2 regions of the Paenibacillus sp. FSL H8-0315 genome follow, and region 1 is predicted to be linked to the other one. Evidence: predicted binding sites of a transcription regulator. Region 1 holds the regulator's gene; the other holds the start of a gene.
The links. The regulator Rex, encoded in region 1, represses fermentation and respiration genes when NADH is low (regulators of the CRP and FNR family bind a similar motif). The targets are predictions, from matches to a motif close to TTGTGAAATATTTCACAA.
Positions count from the first base shown of each region.

Region 1 (3,804 bases):
TGGATGTTAGCAGCCAGCTTAAAGAGTTGTTCTTCGATAAGAAAAAAAGCATCGTGCTTACCTCGGCGACGCTGTCTGTAGATAAATCTTTTCAATTTATGATTGATAATCTCGGACTTAACGAAGCTGCGGAAGAGGGACGTCTAATGACCTCACTCCTTCCATCTCCCTTTAAGTATCGTGAGCAGGCACTGTTAGTTATACCGCGTGATTTTCCTAGTGTGAAGGGCAGTGTGGGCGATGCTCGATTTGTCGATACACTCGTACAGTCATTATCGGAAGCTGCTAAAACAACACGTGGGCGGATGCTGGTTCTGTTTACTTCTTATAAAATGCTGCGTCAGGTATATGATCCGCTTAAAGAGGCTTTGGCCTCACAAGAGATTACGGTGCTTGGTCAAGGCGTGGAAGGTGGCAGCCGGAGTAAGCTGATCCGCCGCTTTCAGGACAGTGCAGCATCCGTTCTGCTGGGGACGAGCAGCTTCTGGGAAGGTGTAGATATTCCAGGTGAAGCACTGACTTGCCTGGCCATCGTGAGACTTCCGTTTCAACCGCCGAATCACCCGTTGGCGGAAGCGAAGTCGGAGTTATTGCAGGCCCAGAAGAAGAATCCGTTCATGAAATTATCTGTTCCTCAAGCGGTTATTCGTTTTAAGCAGGGATTCGGAAGACTGGTTCGCACGGCGCAGGATCGCGGAATAGTTATTGTTTATGATACAAGGGTTATTGAATCTCATTACGGAAAGTATTTCCTTTATTCATTGCCTGGTCCCAAAATGGAGCATATGCTTACTGATCAAATGGTCCCTCGCATAGCGGAATGGCTAGAGGATGGCGGCGCTTCTTAAAACGCTCGTCTTCAGTTTAGCTTTAGCTCCTCCTTATCCTTAAGGGCGGTCTGTTACAGTACCGCCCTTAGTAAGGAGAGGTAGACGTTTGAATATGGATTTACACAAGAACATTATTATTTTTAGGAGGAAAAATATGAAATCGGATAAAATATCAGAAGCCGTTGTTCGCAGACTACCTGTGTACTTGCGTTTTTTGAATGATCTCCAGAATCGCGAAATATTAACAGTTTCCTCTCAGGAACTTGGACAAAAGCTTGATCTTAATCCCGCACAGATTCGTAAGGATTTAGCATATTTTGGTGACTTCGGCAGAAAAGGTATCGGCTACGATGTAACGTATCTTATTGAGAAAATCCGTCATATCCTAAAGCTGGATCAACAGCTTAATGTAGCTTTAGTTGGAGCAGGTAATCTCGGACATGCCTTGTCTAATTACAATGCATATCTTAAAGATACTATGAAAATCACGGCTATATTTGATTCGTACGCTCCTAAGGTTGGACGTAAGATCAACTCCCTTACTGTGCAACCGATGGATGAACTAGGCAGCACGATTCGTGAGCAAGGTATTCGCATTGCCATTATTACCGTACCTGATTCAGAAGCTCAAAATGTAGCAGATATTCTCATTTCTTCTGGGATTGAAGCGATTTTGAACTTTGCCCCTGTGATTCTGAAGACACCACCGAATATCCGGGTGCATGCAGCTGATTTTACAACTGATCTGCAAAGTCTTGCTTATTACTTGCGGGATGGAAAGGAAGAAAGCGAACATGAACAACAATAAAACGATAATTAAGGGCGGGTATTTTCTGACTCCGGGAACGGATGAGCCGGTTCTGAGTGGATATATGACTATTGAAGATGATTTAATCACTTACATAGGAAAAGAAGAGCCTCAGATGGAAGCTGGAGTGCAAGTGGTTGATGGCAGCCGTCTGCTGTTCATGCCTGGACTTGTAAACACACATGGTCATGCGGCGATGTCTTTGCTGCGTGGATATGGAGATGATTTAGCGCTACAAGTGTGGCTTCAGGAGAAGATGTGGCCGATGGAGGAAAAGTTCACCGGTGATGATGTATACTGGGGAACCTCCTTATCTGTATTGGAAATGCTGAAGGGTGGAACTACGACCTTCCTCGATATGTATGATCATATGGACCGAGTAGCCGAGGTAGCTGAGTTATCAGGTATCCGTTCCGTATTGATGCGTGGTGTGATCGGGTTATGTCCAGAGGATGTACAGAATCACAAGCTTGCGGAAGCGATTTCTTTTGCCCGTAACTGGCATGGAAAGGCTGACGGTAGAATTACTACTATGATCTCGCCACATGCCCCTTATACTTGCCCTCCGGACTTCCTGGTTAAGTTCGTGCAGGCAGCGCATGATCTGGATTTACCGATGCATACGCATATGTCCGAAACGAAACGTGAAGTGGAACAAAATGTGGCGGATTACGGGTTGCGTCCTGTAGCTCACTTAGAGAAGCTTGGAATGTTCACACGTCCCTCGATAGTTGCACATGGTGTTCATTTAAATGATGAAGAGATTGAGATCTTGGCTCGCCATAATGTGGGTGTATCTCATAATCCGGGCAGTAATTTGAAGCTGGCTAGCGGAGTGGCTCGGGTTACTGATCTTCTAAAAGCTGGTGTGAAGGTGTCTCTTGGCACGGATGGCGCGGCAAGCAACAATAACTTGGATATGTTTGAAGAGATGCGGCTTGCAGCTCTCATTCATAAGGGTGTCAGCGGTGATCCAACGGCTGTTCCAGCTCCAGAGGCTCTGCGTATGGCTACAGAATATGGCGCACAGTCCATCTTTTTAAATAATGTAGGCAGACTTGCTGTAGGGATGAAAGCTGATTTCATTGCTATTGATATCGATCAGCCGCATTTGCTGCCACACACAGATCTGTTGTCTCATGCAGTTTACTCTGCTAGCGCTAAGGATGTTGAGCATGTGTGGGTGAATGGTAAACAGGTCATCAAGCATGGACAATGCTTAACCCTGGATGAGGAAGCTATCCGGCGTAAAGCGCAAGAAGCCTTCGAAGGTTTATTGAAGCGTTAAGTCTGGAGAATAACGAATAAATAATAGGCTGCGACTTTTTGCTTTTAGCAAAAGTTGCGGCCTTTTGTGCATTTTTAAGACTGGGAAAGCTAGAAAATTATGAAATTTTGGATAAACACGCGGGTGTGTTATATAATCAAAAAAGATATATTACTAGAAAGGGAGCTGTACCTTGAAGAAAAGGAAAAAATGGATCCTCCTGGGGTCAGTTCTGATTCTGCTCCTGGGGTTTGGACTTATCCAGTTCTATGCCTATATTATGAAAGATCAATGGAACGAGCGTGATATCGCTAAGGATGTTGCCAAAACCAGAGCGGGTCTAACAGAGGTAACTAAAGCACAAAAATCGGTTTGGGATGAAAATGCAGTGTACTGGGTTTTAACAGGAAAAAATGAAGCCGGGACTGCTCTTATGGTCTGGGTCCGCTTTACGGTAGATGGAAAATTTGCTGAAGGCGACGACGCAGTGTTTGCTGAGGAACTAAGTAAAGGAACCTCGGAAGCCCAAATACGCGGCATTATCAAAGCTGATCTTCCGGACATAACGATTGAACGCTTGCTGCCGGGAGTATATAACGGAGAGTATGCTTGGCAGCTTTTTTATAAACAGAGCGGTCGGTATTATTATCAATTTTATCGGTTTTCGGATGGGTCCCGAATGGGTGAAGGTTACAGTTTACCTAAAAGTTAAGCCGAACATAAGGAAATTAAGGGTGGCATAGTAAACAAGCGAACTTATTATAAGTTCGCTTGTTTACATTTATTTGATGTACAAAAGTGATATACTAAGTGATATACTGAATGGGTGGTTATCACCGAATATTCTCTTAAATTCACATACAAAAATAGGCCGATTGATTAAAAATCAAGGTCGGTTT
Region 1 is NZ_JBBOTA010000001.1:1,113,582-1,117,385, reverse strand. Features, by position in the region: gene dinG (ATP-dependent DNA helicase DinG) at 1-848, shown strand, start outside; gene MHB56_RS04800 (redox-sensing transcriptional repressor Rex) at 985-1,638, shown strand; gene MHB56_RS04795 (amidohydrolase) at 1,625-2,926, shown strand; gene MHB56_RS04790 (cell wall elongation regulator TseB-like domain-containing protein) at 3,099-3,617, shown strand.

Region 2 (3,804 bases), 3.0 Mb from region 1:
GATTGCTATTAAATGTGATTCGTTATGCCGGGAATGAGTTAAAGGAAACAAAGTACATTACGGATAATTTATATACAGAGTGTGCTTATTATCCAGAAAGTAAAATACTCGTCGTGATTAACAATAGCGACCAGCTTCAAAAAACTACGATTGATACGGAATATGGACAACAAACCCTGGAATTAGATCCGTTTGATACTATTATCCGAACTATTGGCGATTAATCCCATTAAAAAAGCTCAAGCCAGCGGCTAACTTGCCGATGCTTGAGCTTTTTGCTGTGAGGCCTATAGTATCTGTTATCTACTTATTTTGCTTTTATGAATTCAGCAGATTTGATCCCGGCTTGACGACCAAAAATAATGATTTCTGCAACAGAGTTGCCGCCAATCCGGTTTTGTCCGTGTAAGCCGCCTGTAACTTCGCCTGCCGCAAACAGACCAGCGATAGCTTCACCATCTTTATTTAGAACCTCTGTGTTCGTATTGATCTTCACGCCACCCATGGTGTAGTGAATCCCAGGAGCAATTTTAATAGCGTAGAAAGGACCAGTGGACAGGTCATTGTCCATTCCTGTAGTTCTGCCAAATTCGGCATCCTTTTTATTCTTAACGGCGCTGTTCCAAGTATCAAGCGTTGTTGCCAGCTTATCCTCTGGAACACCGATTTCTTTGGCCAAAGCTTCGATGGAATCCGCCTGAATCACGAAGCCCATTTTGTCATATTGTTCAACAGCCTTCACACGGGATTTAACACCGGAATCAAAGACCAGCGTAGCTGCTTTTTCAGGTAGTGTATTGATGGAAGCTGTTACTTTATCACGGGTATCCAATTCATTGGTGAACCGTGTACCTTCACTGGAAACAAGGATAGCGCCTTCCCCACGAACAGCTTCGCCGATGAGGTAGGATTTTTCTTGCTGCACAGTCGGGTGAACTTGGATTTGATCCATATCGACGGTTGTGCCGCCGAGTTTCTCAATCATCTTGATGCCGTCTCCGGTACTGCCGATTTGGTTAGTAGTAACGTAGCCTTCCAAGTCAGGTCTTACTTCGGAGATCAAATCCATATTGGCACCGAATCCGCCAGTGGTTACAACGACAGCATCTGCCGTAATTGTTTTTTCCTCTGTTTGGTTAAAGAGGACCTTGACGCCATTTACTTTGCCATCTTTTTCAGTGATTTCTTTGACATCAGCATTCACGAAAAGTGGGATTTCTTTCTCTTGTACGTTTTTTACTAAACCTTTGACAAGGTATTGACCCACAGCAGAGCCATCTTCAGGACGGTGTGTACGTTTTTCGTTCATGCCGCCTGTAATGGTGATATTGTTCAAGCGGATTCCGATGGAATCCAGCCAATCGATCGCACTCGCGGAATTATCAACGAAGAAACGAAGCATTTCTTTGTCGTTAGTGTCATGGCCACCTTTTAATGACTCTTCATAAAATAAATCATTGCTGTCTTCAATGTTTTGTTCTTTTTGGAATTTCGTTTCAGAAGCGTTCATTCCCGAAGAGGATTTGGTTGTGTTCCCGCCGGCAACCGGCATTTTTTCCAAAATAACAGGGTTCATGCCTTTCTCTTTGGCCTCAAGCGCCGCGGACATTCCCGCACCACCCGCACCGACAATGATGATATCATATTTATCTTTTAATTGATCGAATGGTGTGTAGCTTGCTTCAGATGCCCCGGAGACGGCTTCAACTTCTTTTTTCTCGTTGTTATTACTCTTGCTCTCGTTCACCTTGTCGTTTCCATTACCGCAACCTGCGATAACGAGCATGACAGAGAGGACGAGACTCAGAGCACCAGCTGCTTTCTTTTTCATTGTTAACCCTCCACTTTTATATTTCTCTATTAAGATGTACCAAAAGAACCCGACAAAAAAGAAAGGAAGTATCAGAGGGAGTTGGAAGTGGAGAAGCGCGCGCGTCGCTGTTATTCTCCTAACTTCAAATCTTCTACGGTTACGTCCACAGTTTCCATCGTTATTCTCTTTAGTTCATCTTCTTATTAAGTATACCATCAATCATGACTATTAGTGAAAGTTTTCACAAATTATACAAGTCGTCTATTCTAACATAGGGTAACGAAATATTGAGCGGATTAGGCGGAAAATGGACCATAAACCATATAACTAGAAGATTTGGCGTGAGATTTTCTCACTGTAGAAGTGGTAACTGTCACGGATTAGTAAAGCGGTTTTTGTTCTTCTGGATTTTTAAATGGTAAAATGAGAGTATTGCCTACTAGTCAATCCGGAAAGACTAACATGAGACATAGAAACAAATTCTAATTAATAGGTGAGAATATGGAATTTAATAATGTAATAAAAGAAACAGTAAAAGAAGATAACTATAAAGTATTTGCTTTACTAAGCCGCTATTTGAATAATACCCCCGACTTTATTAACAAAGAAGAAATTGAAGAAATCGTAAACTGTGGTGTATCTTATGAATACGCTTTTGGTTTAATGCTGGCTGCTGCTTTTGGGATGGATACGGTTGATAATGTTGATGATAAGGAATTGTTCAACCAATATTTTAGCAATATGCTTCATAAGCTTGATGCAAATGAATATTATGACAATCCATATTATAAAAATATCAAGATACCAACTATAAAGATTAATAATAGTGAATTAAAATATGAAAAATATAAACCTTTTGAAGGTTTTGTTTGCAATGATATCATCCGGACAGAAGAGGGAAGACAAATTCCTCAGGTTGGTTTTTTTCAAACTGAATTCATGTTCCCGGCTGTCTTGGAGAATGACAGAATCTGGATGACGATCACGCCAAATGAAATAGAAACAATGAAAGAAGCTGTTGATAAAGCGTTTGGGAATGTTCTTACGTTTGGGCTTGGACTTGGCTATTATGCTTATATGGTTTCTGAAAAAGTTAATGTTGAAAGCATAACGGTTGTTGAAAAAAATCAAGATGTCATTGATTTATTTAATAAATATGTACTGCCACAATTCAGTAATGCTCACAAGATCAGGCTTATCCAAGCAGATGCTTTCGAATATGCAGAACAATATATGTCTAAGGAAAAATATGATTTTGTATTTACGGATTTATGGCATGATGTTTCTGATGGAATGGACATGTATTTAAAAATGAAAAAGTTTGAAAAGAAAAGCCCGGATACTGTATTTATGTACTGGATAGAACAATCTATTTTATGTTATTTATAATTTTGAGTTCCGTTAATCTGTTGTAGCTGACTCCGAAAGGAAGACCCATTTTTGAAAACTCCTATATCTATCATAAATTGGCTAGAGCACAACGAAATCATAAACGACTTATTAAATCAGGAAGACAGCTTAACTGCGCATACAATGGATCAAGGATTTGAAGCTGAGGTCATGAGGATTAATTCTGATCAAGAGAGCTATGTACTGAAAACATGGAATAAGGAATCCAGACCGGATGTCCAGTTTCAATATCGTTTATTGGATGTTCTATCCGAACGAGGAGTAGCCGTCTCTAAACCAGTGGGCTGGGGAATCAATCCGGAGGGACATAAGGTGTTGTTAACAAGTTTTGACGGAACCCCTATTCATAAAATGAATACCAGGAAAATGAAGGAACTCGCAAGCCTATTAGCAAAAATACATAAAATTCGCGTTGAAGAGATTGGAAATATACAACTGCCAAAATACGATTTCATCGGCTACTTTTTCCCTGAAGCTAAAGAACAATCTGATATTTATAATGTATTGACTTCTCTGGTTGAGCAAACTCCAATGAAGCAAGACTGTATCATTCATGGGGATTTTCATATCGGAAATATAGT
Region 2 is NZ_JBBOTA010000001.1:4,151,685-4,155,488, forward strand. Features, by position in the region: gene gnpA (1,3-beta-galactosyl-N-acetylhexosamine phosphorylase) at 1-224, shown strand, start outside; gene MHB56_RS18090 (flavocytochrome c) at 308-1,831, opposite strand; gene MHB56_RS18095 (spermine/spermidine synthase domain-containing protein) at 2,315-3,202, shown strand; gene MHB56_RS18100 (aminoglycoside phosphotransferase family protein) at 3,254-3,804, shown strand, end outside.
Region 2: a site for Rex is predicted at 2,043-2,060, ahead of MHB56_RS18090 (flavocytochrome c). Genes of this name have one in related genera too.